One region of the Johannesbaptistia floridana genome, then DNA from elsewhere that is predicted to be linked to it. Evidence: predicted binding sites of a transcription regulator. Region 1 holds the regulator's gene; each other region holds the start of a gene.
What was found. Region 1 encodes NtcA, which controls nitrogen genes in cyanobacteria. Its sites were predicted from a motif close to TTTGTANCNNNNGNTACAAA; they were not measured.
Positions count from the first base shown of each region.

Region 2: a site for NtcA is predicted at 1,711-1,730, ahead of urtA (urea ABC transporter substrate-binding protein). Genes of this name have one in related genera too.
Region 3: a site for NtcA is predicted at 1,486-1,505, ahead of gifA (glutamine synthetase inactivation factor IF7A). Genes of this name have one in related genera too.
Region 4: a site for NtcA is predicted at 1,855-1,874, ahead of glnA (type I glutamate--ammonia ligase). Genes of this name have one in related genera too.

Region 1 covers NZ_JALKVM010000170.1:32,969-36,678, forward strand. Annotated here, with positions in the region: gene MW688_RS11520 (mechanosensitive ion channel family protein) at 1-428, shown strand, start outside; gene fabI (enoyl-ACP reductase FabI) at 522-1,298, opposite strand; gene ntcA (global nitrogen regulator NtcA) at 1,497-2,174, shown strand; gene MW688_RS11535 (DUF3084 domain-containing protein) at 2,183-3,613, shown strand.
Region 2 covers NZ_JALKVM010000368.1:22,953-26,662, forward strand. Annotated here, with positions in the region: gene MW688_RS20500 (ATP-binding protein) at 1-1,690, shown strand, start outside; gene urtA (urea ABC transporter substrate-binding protein) at 1,798-3,066, shown strand; gene MW688_RS20510 (ABC transporter permease) at 3,347-3,710, shown strand, end outside.
Region 3 covers NZ_JALKVM010000142.1:10,071-13,780, reverse strand. Annotated here, with positions in the region: gene MW688_RS09855 (metallophosphoesterase) at 1-603, shown strand, start outside; gene MW688_RS09850 (Precorrin-3B methylase) at 697-990, opposite strand; gene gifA (glutamine synthetase inactivation factor IF7A) at 1,239-1,439, opposite strand; gene MW688_RS09840 (SDR family NAD(P)-dependent oxidoreductase) at 1,784-2,749, opposite strand; gene MW688_RS09835 (transketolase C-terminal domain-containing protein) at 2,920-3,710, shown strand, end outside.
Region 4 covers NZ_JALKVM010000023.1:26,934-30,643, forward strand. Annotated here, with positions in the region: gene MW688_RS01570 (RNA polymerase sigma factor, RpoD/SigA family) at 1-72, shown strand, start outside; gene glnA (type I glutamate--ammonia ligase) at 359-1,780, opposite strand; gene apcB (allophycocyanin subunit beta) at 2,064-2,573, shown strand; gene MW688_RS01585 (nodulation protein NodZ) at 2,766-3,710, shown strand, end outside.

The sequences.
Region 1 (3,710 bases):
GCATTCAAATCAATGAACACTACGGAGAAGTAATTAACTATGGATTACGCAGCATTCGTTTACGTACTCCCGACGATTCTATATTAATTATTCCTCACAATTTAATTTGGACAAATGTAGTTTCTAACTCTAATGCTGGTCAATTAGAAGCCCAAGTTGTGACAAAATTTTATCTTGCCCATGAAAATGATTTAGACTTAGCAATACATCTTCTCTATCGAGTTGCTTACGCTAGTAAATATACTCAAGTTAAAATGCCTGTAGTGGTTATCGCTGAACAAAAACCCTGGGGTATTCTCTTGAAACTAAAAAGCTATCCCATAGACGCTAGAGACGAATTTATTTATCAAACTGATTTAATTAAACGAGCTAAAAAAGCATTCTCTCATCATCATTTTACCTATCCTAAAGTAACTAGGTTGGTTTAATTAAGTTTGTTTATTGTTCACAATTTCCTGTTGATTTTTTCTGGGTAGCGATCGCCTTTGGGGTTTTTTGGGAGATCGCTACAATTTTTTTGCCTAAAAACCCATAATTTCGTAACCTGCATCTACGTAGATAATTTGTCCAGTAATGCCACTAGCTAAATCGCTACATAAAAATGCAGCAGTGTTTCCCACTTCAGCTTGAGTCACAGTACGTTTTAGGGGTGCTTTGTCTTCTACATGGCGAATCATATCTAAAATACCCCCTACCGCCGAAGAAGCCAAAGTACGAATTGGTCCTGCGGAGATTCCATTAACCCGGATATTACTAGGTCCCATCTCGGCTGCGAGATAACGAACACTCATCTCTAAAGCAGCTTTAGCCACACCCATCACATTATAGTTGGGAACTACTTTAACACCGCCTATATAAGTAAGGGTAACTATACTGCTACCTGGATTAAACAAGGGTTTAGCCTCTTTAGCTAAGCTAGTAAGAGAATAGGCACTAACATCTAAGGCGGTACTAAATCCTTTTCTGCTAACATTACTAAAGTCTCCTGAGAGATCTTCTTTGTTAGCAAAAGCTAAACAGTGAATGAGAATATCGAAGTTACCCCACTTTTCTTTGACTTGGGCAAAAGTTTCTCTAATCTGTTCGTCATTTTGGACATCACAGGGGAGAAATAGAGTAGGATTAAGAGGTTCTACTAATTCTCCTACTTTTTTTTGGAAACGTCCCTTGTCATCCGGTAAATAGGTAACACCTAATTCGGCTCCAGCTTTGTTTAGTTGTTGTGCAATACCCCAAGCAATTGAGCGGTTATTGGCAATTCCAGTGACTAAAGCTTTTTTCCCTGATAAGTTTAACATAGTGGTGTAGTTGAAAATGTTTTTAAATTTAAAGTTGACAATCTCTTGATATTATATGAAGAAGAACTATTTGAACAGATATTAAATATTCTCTAAAAAAAAAGTATAATGCTATACCAAAGGGTGTAAAATTATTCTGTAAAATCTGTAGCTCTAATCTTTGATTAATGTAAAGCTTTTTTAGTAACTAAAACTATAATGGAACTATCCGTAAGTCAAGATAAACCTTTAGCCTCCGTTTTCCGCCAAGTAGGAGGGGGAATATACCCCCCCGTAGTAGAAAGCTTTGATCGCGGGAAAACTATATTTTTTCCGGGAGATCCAGCAGAAAGAGTCTATTTTTTGTTAAAAGGTGCTGTAAAACTATCCCGAGTTTATGAAGCAGGAGAAGAAATTACTGTAGCTTTACTAAGAGAAAATAGCGTTTTTGGAGTATTATCACTAATTACAGGGGAAAAATCAGACCGCTTTTATCACGCAGTAGCTTTTACACCAGTAGAACTATTAAGTGCTCCAATCGACAATTTCCGCAAATCTCTGAAAGATAATCCAGAACTGTCAATGTTAATGCTACAAGGACTATCGTCAAGAATTTTACAAACAGAAATGATGATAGAAACTTTAGCACATCGAGATATGGGTTCTCGTTTAGTAAGTTTTTTGTTGATTTTATGTCGCGATTTTGGCGTACCAACAACAGAAGGAATTAGAATAGATTTAAAATTGTCTCACCAGGCGATCGCAGAAGCAATAGGATCAACCCGCGTAACAGTAACTCGCTTACTAGGAGAATTAAGACAAGAAGAAATGATTTCAATTCATAAGAAAAAAATAACAGTACATAATCCAGTAGTATTGAGTCAACAGTTTGCCTAAAGCTATATATGACCACCAGTGCTTTAGTATTAATAATAGCAATCATAGTATTAGGTGGAACGATCGCAGCTTTAGGCGATCGCCTAGGAACAAAAGTAGGTAAAGCCAGACTAAGAATATTTAATCTACGTCCTCGGCAAACCGCTATGTTAGTAACAATTTTCACCGGATTAGTAATTGCCGCATCAACTCTGGGCATTCTCTTTAGTTTAAGTGAAAACTTACGGAAAGGAATATTTGAAATTGATCAAATTCGTAAAGAACGCAGAGAAGCTCAGAGGGGATTGTCGCAAGTAACTGAGCAAAAAAAAGAAATAGAACAACAACTAAGTATAGCTAGACAGGAAAAAGAAGCAATAGAAGATTATTTAGTTGAATTAAATCAAAACTTCCAAAAAGCAAACATTGAACTAGAATTAGTCAGGCAACAAGTCTCTAGCTTAGAAGAGGAAGTAGAATCTTTAGCTACAGAAAGAGAAGAATTAATTGAGTTGAGAACACAATTAAATCAGCAAATCGCCTCCTCCAAAGAAACTATCGCTAATCAAGCAGCACAAATAGAAAATCAAAACCAAGACTTAGTACAAAGACAAAGAACCATCGAACAATTAGCCCGACAACAACAAGCTCTACAAACAACTATAAAAGAAAGAGATCAAAAAATTAGAATCCTCGATAAAGCAATCACCAGGAAAAATACTCGATTAGCAAACCAACAACAGCAATTAAAAGAATTAGAAGAACAGATTAGCTTTTTGAATCGAGAAGTAAATACCCTTGAACAATACTACCAAGAGTATCAAACACTACGAGAAAGTCAAATAGCTATTGTCAGAGGACAAGTTTTAGCCTTCAATGTGGTACAAATTTTAGACCCCGAAGCCGTTACCGAAGCAATTAACTTCTTACTGCGACAAGCCAATCAAACGGCTATTAAAGCCGCTAATCTTGATAATATTCAAAAATATCAAAGAATCGTACAAATTACTGAATCTCAAGTCAAACAATTAGCCAGAGAAATAGATGATGGAGAAGAATATGTGGTGCGTATTCTCGCCGCCGAAAACTATGCCGCAGGAGAAGAACAAATTAGAGTTTTCACAGACGTAACACCCAATAGAGAAGTATTTTCCCCAGAACAGGAAATAGCCTCAGTTTCTCTCGATATAGAAGAGATGAGCGAAGCACAAATACAAGCTAGACTAGATTGGTTGTTAGCTGCTTCAGAATTTCGTGCCCGTCGTGCGGGTATTCTCGGAGATATTCAAATTGAAGAGGGAAAACTCAAGACAATTGTTAACTTTGTTGAAGCAATTACCGAAGCAGAAGAACCTCCTGACGAAATAATTGCCTTGGTTAGCGAAACAGCCTATACTTCAGGACCCCTGAAGCTTCAGCTCATTGCTTTAGTTGATGGCAAAATAATTATTAGTACCTAAGTCATATCTGCTTTGGATTTTAAATCGAGGGTTTGTCATCATAAATTCAGTTATGAAAAAATCGTAGTTATAAATAAGCAGGGAGAGAAAAGATGCA
Region 2 (3,710 bases), on a different contig from region 1:
AAATGAACAATTAATTAGGATATATTTAATTGACTTAAACGAACAAAAAAGAATCGAAATGGCAGCTAAGGAAAATGAAGAAAAATATAAAGCTGTTGTTGAACAAATTGGCGAAAGTATCATTTTAGTGGATTTTAAAGCAAAAAGAGTTTTAGAATGTAATCAAGCTCATTGTAACTTATCAGGTTATTCTATAAAAGAAGCGTTGAGTTTAACTATTTATGATTTAATACTTATGGATGATGAAGTAATTAACGGTTATTTGAATAAAATTATCCAAATTCAACAACCTTTGTCCTTAGAATCTCTTTATAAAACAAAAAATGGTTCAGCCATTGATGTAGAAATTAACCTGAGTCTAATTAATTATTATGATCAAGAGGTATTCTGTTTAGCTGCTAGAGATATTCGTGAAAGAAAACAAGTAGAGAGAAAACTAGCTGAACAAAATTCTAAACTCAGTGAAGCGAAAAAAAGTGCAGAAATAGCTAATCAATCTAAAAGCAAGTTTTTGTCCATAATTAATCATGAACTGCGTACTCCCATGAATGGCATAATAGGAATGACTAATATGCTGATGCAAAGTGATTTAAATTCTGAACAGAAACACTATGTAGAACTTATTCAAAAAAGTGGAGAAATATTATTACACATCATTAATGATGTCTTAGATTATGCTAAATTTGAATCAGGAAAAATAAAAACAGAAAATATAAAATTTACTTTAGAAACTTTAGTTGAAGAAATAAAAGATTTGATTATTCCCCAAATCAATACAAACAAGGTAAAATTTAGCTATACTATCTCTGAAAATTTACCTAGTCACTACAAAGGAGATGCTAATTTAATTAAGCAAATACTGCTTAATTTACTAAGTAATGCGGTAAAATTTACCGAACAAGGAGAAATAAAGGTAGTTATTAGGGAACAATATCACGAAGATGATCAGAGTGACAAAATACAATTTTTAGTGCAAGATACTGGAATTGGCATAACACCAAAAAACCATAAAAATATTTTTCAACCCTTTAGCCAAGGAGATAATTCAGTTGGGAGAAAATATGGGGGTACAGGTTTGGGACTAGCAATATGTAAACATCTTTGTGAAGTAATGGGAGGGAGAATTTGGGTAGTAAGTCAAGGAGTAGTATCAGGAGACTATCCTTTAGATTTTGAAGTAGATTTAAGTAAATCAAAATCAACTCCAGGAGCTAGTTTTTATTTTACTGTTAAACTAGAAGCAATTTCTGAAACGACTACTCCATTAGAGTCAGAAACAAGAAAAAATCTGTTAGAATGCCATAAGGATAAATTGAGTTGTTTGAAAATACTATTAGCAGAAGATAATCAGATTAATCAAAGAGTTGTAGCCCTGATGTTGCGCAAATATAGTTGTCAGTTAGAAGTTGTAGAGAATGGTTTAGAAGCAGTTAAGAAACTACAAGAAACAGATTATGATGCAGTTCTAATGGATATAGAAATGCCAAAAATGGATGGAATTAAAGCCACAGAAGAAATTCGGAAAAATTATAAAAACTTAGAGAAACCCTGGATAATAGCTGTTACTGCCTACACATTTCCAGAAGAACAAGAAAAATGTTTAAAGGTAGGAATGAATGATTATATAAGTAAACCTATTATTGAAGAGAAATTAGTAGAAGCATTGGTTAAAGTAAAAGCAAAAAGTTGAAACCATATTCAAATTAATTTTTGGTATTAAAAGCTACATTTAAACAGTTAATTAAAGTTTAGTATAGTTTAGTTTTATACAGACTTGAAAAAGATTAGCAATTGAAAATGAGCAAATTAGGACGGAGAAAATTTTTAGTATACGGATCTTCAGCAATAGGAACAAGTGTTCTACTAAAAGCAATAAGTGGCGATCGCCAAGCTAAAGCAGCAGATGGAGATACAATAAAAGTAGGCATATTACACTCTCTCAGTGGAACCATGGCTATTAGTGAAACTACAGTAGTAGAAGCAGAAAAACTAGCCATCAAAGAAATTAACGCCGCAGGAGGCGTGTTAGGTAAACAAATAGAAGCAATAGAAGAAGATGGCGCTTCAGATTGGCCCACTTTCGCAGAAAAAGCCACTAAACTGATAGACCAAGACCAAGTAGTCACAGTATTTGGTTGTTGGACTTCCGCAAGCCGTAAAGCAGTGTTACCAGTTTTTGAATCCAAAAACCACATGCTTTGGTACCCAGTACAATACGAAGGTCAAGAATGCTCTAAAAACATATTTTACACTGGGGCAGCACCTAATCAACAAATTGAACCTGCTGTAGACTGGTTGCTAGAAAACAAAGGTCAAAACTTTTTCCTAGTAGGTTCAGACTATGTCTTTCCTCGTACCGCCAATACCATCATCAAAGAACAACTAAAAGCAAAAGGAGGTAAAACAGTAGGGGAAGATTATATACCCCTAGGCAGTACTGAAGTTACTCCCATAGTAGCTAAAATTAGAGCAACTTTACCCACTGGTGGAGTAATATTTAACAGTCTAAACGGTGATAGTAACGTAGCTTTCTTTAAACAGATACAAGGCTTAGGTATAACTCCAGATAAATATCCAGTCATGTCAGTGAGTATTGCCGAAGAAGAAGTAAGACAAATTGGTAAAGAATATTTAGTAGGTCACTATGCAGCTTGGAATTACTTCCAAACCGTAGATACTCCCGCCAATCAAAAATTTGTTCAAGCCTTTAAAACAGAATACGGAGAAGACCGCGTGACCAACGATCCCATGGAAGCAGCTTATATCATGGTTTATCTTTGGAAACAGGCCGTAGAAACCGCAGGAACTACTGATTTAGAAGCCGTGAGAAAAGCAGCCTTAGGTCAACAATTTGAGGCACCAGAAGGACTAGTTACCATGCAAAATAATCACCACATCTCTAAAACTGTCCGTATCGGTCAAGTTAGAGATGATGGTTTATTTGACATAGTATGGAGTACCGAGGGTCCCATAGATCCTATACCATGGAATCAGTACGTACCAGAAACAAAAGGATTAGCCTGCGATTGGAGTGACCCCAGTAAAGGCGGTAAATATCAAATGTAAGTAAATAATAATGAGGACTAACTTAATGCGGGACAAGCTAGTTGAGAAGAGATGTCAGGTGAAGCGGTGTTAGGTAAAATGGGAGCTGGTTTTTCTTTCTTTCCTAGGTATTTTTTCATCACTGCCAAACCTTGAAGTCTTGATAATTCCTACACTTCCCTCATACTTATCTAGCATAATAACTTTTTTCGTTATTTAAAACAATTCTACCTAAAAGCTAATACATGACTACCAGCCAAAATGTCCCGGTTTAATTTTCAATTTAAAAGGTAACCAAATTATGTGGTCTTTGTTTGTAGATAGTATTTTCAATGGCATAAGTATTGGAGCTGTATTACTCATAGCAGCCTTAGGACTAGCTATAGTTTTTGGGCTAATGGGTGTAATTAATCTTGCCCATGGTGAGTTGATTATGCTAGGAGGATACACCACATACGTAGTGCAAAATATCTTTAAAAGTTGGGGAGACCCCTGGTTTAACTATTATATCCTAGTAGCCATACCTGCGGCTTTTATTGTCTCAGCTTTGATGGGTCTAATCTTGGAAAAAGGCGTGATTCGCTACCTCTATGGTCGCCCTTTAGAAACCTTACTAGCTACCTGGGGAGTTAGCCTAATTTTGCGACAATTCGTAAGAAGTGTAA
Region 3 (3,710 bases), on a different contig from region 1:
AGTTGGGGTAATGAAGGAGCAAGTTTTGATGATGTAACTGTTCTGAATCTTGGGGAAAGTGACATTACTCCTCCTGAAACCCTAGTCCCTGAAACTGTGTTTGGTACTTCTGGGGATGACCATTTTGATACTGCTATTCCCGATGAACGTCAATTTATCGGTGATGAACAAATACTCTTCACTGGTGGTGGTAGCGATCGCGTTGATGTTAGTCTTGCTTCTGGTGATAATCGTATAGATACTGGTAGTGACGATGACACTTTATTTGCAGGAAGTAATAACCGTATCCTGTTAGGTTCTGGAGATGATGTACTTTTCGCTAGTTATCCTACTGGTAATAATGTTATTACTGGAGATGCTGGAGAAGACCAGTTTTGGTTGGTTACTGACAGTAATCTTTTACCAGAAAACCCCAATACCATTACTGATTTTACGATTGGTGAAGACGTAATTGGTCTAGCTAATACTGGTTTGACTTTTGCAGATTTAACTCTCACAGAACAAGGTAATAATACTGTAGTTCAAGCTCTATCTCAAGAGGTGGCTATTCTCCTTGGAGTAGAAGCTGTTAATTTGGGCGAGAGTGACTTTGTTATTCTGTAATTTGACTCTTTTGGTATAAAAACAGATAAGATGTAGCTTGAGCTATATCTTATCTATAATCTAATAATATTAAGCGTGTATATTTCATTAAAACTATATTTTGCCCTTTTTGTGTATAAAGCGTTTTGTTGCCATCCCATTGGGTTTATCTTTACCAAAGTACTTTTCACTACGATAGCGTAGCCAAACTCTTAGCTGTTGCGGGATTTGCTCTTTTTGTTCTGGTGTCAAAGTTTCGTAGAGTGCCAATGCCTTTTCTCTTTCTCCTCGACAAGCAGCATTTTTATGGGCATCCCAGTAACTCCTCGCTACCCGGATGCGCCGACATACTTCTTTGACTAAATCTTTGTCCTTTAATTCTTTATTTTTCTTCTTTTTGGCAACCAAACGAGCCTCTTATTTTTTTCAAGATTTTGAATCTTTAACAATTCTAACGCGAGACAGATATGTTAGCTATTCTCTTTCCTGTTGAGCTAATGATTGTGTGTCTTTTGGACTAAAGTCCAACTACGAACCTCGTTTTTAACAAGAACATGCTTATTTTTGAGCAAAAAAAGAGGGGGCATAGTGCCACCCTATTTTTAAAATCATCAGTTTCTAATATTCTATTTTAATTTTATTTTACTACTTCGGTACTAGCTAAGAGTTGCATTACTGCGATCATAAGTTGTTCTAAAACTAGGATTGGGTTTACCTTGGATTTTGCCTCTATATTCTGTGTTGTCTATATCAACACCAATTTCGGCCGCAGCACGATTTAGTAAAGATTGTTGACGATTTCTAATATTGTGGTGATGACGCATCATTAAAGCGCGTGCTTGATTTTGAGTAGACATAATTTTAAACTCCTTTTTTTTCTTACATATCTAATATAGCATAAGTTCTGTATAAATTGCTACCAAATTGTAAAAATTTTTTTATTATTCTCTGACATTCCCTCAACTCAGATCTTGCATCTTTACCTAATGTTACTAGTGGATGAATAGTGAGTAATGAGTAATGAGTAATGAGTAATGAGTAATGAGTAATGAGTAATAAGTTTTGAAGTTTTGAAGTAATGAGTTAAAGAATTAATGCGATCGCGCTTAAAAATTGATTCTCGCCTGTTGGTCAATTTCTGTACTTTTGTATTTGCGTGCTTTGATATGAGTCAAGGGATCGCCCCAATAGAATCAAAAAATTATTTAAGTCGAGGGGATTGTAGCCTAGTTAATAAGAGAATGAACCAAGGGAGATAAACATCAGGAATTAAGTAAGAGTATTCTCTTAAAGAAGGCCATACCCAAGGGAAAATAAAGCGTAAAGAACGTAGAGATACAGGCAATTCCCCATTAGCATCAACTAGGTTATACTTTTTGGCTACTTCAGCGACAATTTGAAGAGTACCAGTTAAAGACATAATTTTTGGTTCAGCGGCTAAAGAAGCGATCGCCCGTCCGGTGAGGAGAGGAGATTCCCAATTATATTGGTCTAATAGCAGGGGGTTTTCAACATTGGTATCTTTAGCGATACTGGTAATATGTTCAGTGCCAACAATTCCCGGCCAAATTGAGAGAGAAGCCACATTAGCTGATTTAAGTTCTACAGCCATATCAGCAGCTAGGCGATCGCAGGCTACTTTTCCGGTGCTATAAGCTACTCCAAATAGATAACTCAAACTTCCCCAGGAAGAGATAGTACAAATTAACCCTTGTTTACGCTTAGTCATTAGCTTAGCGGCAAAAACACTAGCTAGATAGTGACTGCGCAAACCTACTTGATGACAAGCATCCCAAAGACTTAAATCTGACTCCCAAAAAGGCTTACCACCGTTATCTCGTAGTCTTTGTACACCTCCATAAGCATTATTTACCAGTACATCTAATTGTCCTTGTTGTTCGTCATTAATTTGCTCAAATAGTCTCTCCACCTGTTGATCATCACTGTGGTCAACTTGTACAGCGATACACTTACCACCTACTGCTTCCACAGAGGCAGCAGTTGCCAAAAGACTGCCGCCAATTTCTTCTCCGGCGCTACTTGTTTCTAAACTTCTTCCGGTAATATAAACAGTTGCTCCAGCTTCGGCTAAACCAATGGCAATGCCTTTCCCGATACCTCTGGTGGCGCCAGTTACTAAAGCCACCTTACCTAATAATTTCTGCATTACTTTTAATCCTAGCTTCATCTCAAACTGATTTTACCAAAGTAGAGCGATATTCTTCCTATGGACAGTTTGAACTTCTAGAGATAGACTGCTATATAAATAACTAACTTTTACTAAACAATAGTAAAAGAAACATACAATTTTAATTGAATACAGGAAAAATATCACTAATGACAGTTGCCACAGCCAGCTTTCCTATTGATTTAGGTGCATATAAAACTATTAGCCTAGATCCCAGTCAAAAAACCCTTACTTCCGAGCAAAAATCCGCAATAGAAGCAAATATTCAACTTTGTCGCGATGCGATCGTCTTTTTCACCGCTACAGGTGCAGCCCGCGGTGTGGGTGGTCATACTGGTGGTCCCTATGATACTGTACCAGAAGTAATGATTCTGGATGCTTTATTCAGAGGTGGACCTAATAAATTTGTGCCCATCTTTTTTGATGAAGCAGGACACAGAGTAGCGACTCAATATCTGATGGCCACTCTCTACGGTGATTTACCAGCAGAAAAATTATTAGAGTATCGTGGTGCCAACTCTCATCTACCAGGACACCCAGAATTAGGTTTAACTCCCGGAGTTAAATTTAGTTCTGGACGTTTAGGACATCTTTGGCCCTATGTTAACGGTGTAGCTTTAGCTAACCCTGGTAAAACAGTATTTTGTTTAGGGTCTGATGGTGCCCAACAAGAAGGCGACGACGCAGAAGCGGCCCGTCTTGCGGTAGCTCGTCAAATCAATGTAAAACTACTAATAGACGCTAATGATGTAACCATCGCCGGACATCCTTCCCAATATCTCCCAGGCTACGACCTCAATAAAACTCTCTCCGGTCACGGTTTAACTACTTTAGAAGGAGATGGTGAAGACCTTGATGGTTTATATAGCCGCATTTGTGAAGCGATTAGTACTTCAGGACCAGTGGCGGTAATTAATCATCGTCAAATGTGTGTGGGTAT
Region 4 (3,710 bases), on a different contig from region 1:
CTAGAACATCAAGCCCTCAATCATCTACGCAAACGAAGAGGTGAAATCCAAGAATATATTGTTGCTAGTTGAATATAAATATAGTAATCGGAAAAATCCCTAATCTAGGATTCACCATTTAAACTGTAGGGTGCGTTAATGAAATGTAACGCACCATTAATTATATTATGATCACATAACATTGAATACTGAGTTCTGACACTTTCTTCTCCAGAGGGTATGCGATCGCTCTTTTTTTACCCAGTTAATTATCCCTACACTACCGATAAGAGGGACAGAGTTTTATTTAAAACTCTGTCCCTAATTTATGGTTATGACAACAATTTAAGCATTGCCCTCATGCCTTCTGCTCTAGAGATTAGACATCGTAGTAAAGAGAAAATTCATAGGGATGAGGACGTAAACGGAGAGGATTAATCTCGTTATCTAGCTTGTACTCAATCCAATTGTTGACAAAATCTTCAGTAAATACTCCCGTATTAGTCAAGAAAGAATGATCCTGTTCTAAAGCTTCTAAAGCACCCTCTAAAGAACCAGGAGTAGAAGGAATTTCACTCAACTCTTCAGGAGTAAGCTCATAAATATCCACATCTAAAGACTTACCGGGATCTATTTCATTTTTAATACCATCGATTCCAGCACAAAGCATAGCCGCAAAAGCTAAATAGGGGTTACAAGTGGCATCTGGACAACGGAATTCCAGACGTTTTGCCTTAGGATTAGGTCCCGATAGAGGAATACGAATAGAAGCAGAACGGTTTCCTTGAGAATAGGCCAAGTTAACAGGAGCTTCAAAACCAGGAACTAGACGCTTATAAGAGTTGGTGCTTGGGTTAGTAAAAGCTAGTAAAGCTGGAGCGTGTTTAAGAATGCCACCAATGTAGTTGAGAGCCATTTTACTCAAATTAGCGTAACCATCACCCCAAAACAAAGGTTCTCCATTCTTCCAAATGGATTGGTGGGTGTGCATACCCGAACCATTATCATTAAATAGAGGTTTAGGCATAAAAGTTACTGTTTTACCATACTTTTTGGCGACATTTTTAATTACGTATTTATAGGTCATTAAATAGTCTGCCGCTTCTACCATGCTGGCAAATCGGAAACCTAACTCATTTTGTCCCCCTGTAGCTACTTCATGGTGATGCTTTTCAATAGGTAGGCCACATTCTGCCATAGTTAAAAGCATTTCAGTACGCATGTCTTGGAGGGTATCAGTAGGAGAAACCGGAAAATAACCTTCTTTGTATCTGGGTTTATAACCGAGGTTTCCTCCCTCTTCTTCCCTTCCAGAATTCCAACGGCCTTCTACACTATCTACATAGTAAAAACTTTTGTTTTCGGTTTGATCAAAGCGAACATCATCAAAAACAAAAAATTCTGCTTCTGGACCAAAGTAGGCTACATCACCTATTCCTGTTTCTTGTAAAAATTCAATGGCCTTTTTAGCAATGGTGCGGGGATCGCGATCGTACCATTCTCCTGTACGAGGTTCTTTGATACTGCAAATCATGCTCAAAGTTTTTTCTTTCATGAAGGGATCAATCCAGGCAGTGGAGGGATCAGGAACCATACACATATCTGATTCGTTGATTGCTTTCCAACCACGTATACTAGATCCGTCAAAAGGAACTCCACTATCAAAAGAGTCTTCGTCAATTTGATCGTAATAAAAAGAACAGTGTTGCCATATCCCTGGGGTGTCGATGAATTTTAAATCAATAATTTGAATTTTTTCATCGCGAACCATTTTTAATATTTCTTCTGGGGTTTGATCCATATTATACTCCAATTACAAGGATAATAAAATTTTTTCTCAGTATCGATTTATCCTAGAGATTGCTCTCTCTAGATTTTGTATTCAGTGTTACCAAATCCTTAATATTTGCAAATAATTCAGAAAAACTGACCATTTAATTGTATTTGAATATACTAAAAACCAGGAATTGTAAACAAATGTATCAAAATACTGATTTAATTGGTTTAATTTTAGCAGGTTACTAACCCCCTATGGGATGATAAGTAAATATAAAAGAATAACATAGTCAGGAGAACTGAGTTTAATGCGAGACGCAGTCACCAATTTGATTAGAAACTACGATTTAACAGGTCGATATCTAGATCGCAGTGCGATCGATACATTACAATCCTATTTTGAATCAGGTACGGCAAGAATTAAAGCCGCAACCTTGATTAACGCTAATTCTGCTAACTTGGTTAAGCAAGCTTCCGTGGCTTTATTTGAAGAGTTACCAGAATTAATTAGTCCCGGTGGCAACGCTTATACCACTAGACGCTATTCCGCTTGCTTGAGAGATATGGACTATTATCTTCGCTACGCTAGTTATGCTTTAGTAGCCGGAGATATGAATGTTCTTGACGAAAGGGTTTTACAAGGCTTAAGAGAAACTTATAATTCCCTATGTGTACCCATCGGTCCTACTGTACGCGGTATTCAAATCCTCAAGGAGATGATTAAAGAAATGCTCGCTCAAGAAGGTTTTGAACCTAGTACAATGATTGATGAACCTTTTGAGCATATAGCGAGTGAGTTAAGCGAAGTTTCTATCTAACTCAGCTCTTTGAGATTTATTAATGGACAAAGGAAACAACACCCTTCTTTTTGTCCATTAAACTTCTTATAAAAGTGAAAACAACATAAATTAAAATGGGAACACAATCAATCACTAAAACTATTCTTTTTTCCCTGTTTTTTACCTTATTCCGCAACTCCTAAACAAAGAGATATATGAAAAGCTATAGTAATGATGGAAAAAAGTAAATATATAGTTGTTAAGGGATCTTCAGGATTAGGTAATCGCATCTTAGCCTTGAGTACAACGATATTGTATGGGCGCATGACGAAGAGAAAGGTGGTTGTAGACTGGAGAGATGGAAGTTATAGTGATAACCATATTAATTCGTTTTTTGTGTATTTTGACTGCCCCTCAGCTCTAAATGTCGATGATTTACCAATAAATGTATCATCAGTTTATCCCAGTTTATGGCACAATCGCTTGGATGAATCCTTCGGAGGCTTAAAACAAACACTAAATCTTACTGAAGGAGAAATGTCTATAGATGTCAGTAAGCTTGATTATACTGAAGATATTCTGGTTTTTTGTTCTTATTCAGATAAAACATATAAAATGCGATCGCATTTTCAAGGGGATTTTCAGTATTTATCCAAATTGACTAATATAGAAATTATCTCCACCATCATAAAAAAAGAATTGCAGTTAAAACAAGATATACAAGCTAGAGTAGATACCTTTGCTGGTTCTAAGTTAACTCAACCAACCCTGGGAGTTCATGTTCGCTATACAGATATGAAAATTGATTTAGGCAAACTCTATCAGCGAGTAGCAAATACCCTCAGAAAAAATAAGCAATACCAAATTTTTTTAGCAACAGATTCTCAAAAAGTTATACAGGATTTTCAACAGCAATTTCCCAAAGTAGTGACCACAGAGAAATGGTTTCCTAGTAATGAAAGTAGACTACATCAGAATTGGTCCGAATGTTCAAATAGAATAGAAAATGGGAAAGAAGCTTTAGTAGATTTGTACCTCTTGGCTAAATGCGATCGCCTAATTTACTCTTCTGCTTCTTCTTTTGGCTTAGTAGCCTCTTTACTAAGTAATCAACCAAAGCATCAAATTGACGATATAGAAAAAGTACCTTTCTCTCAAAGAATTTGGCGAAAACTT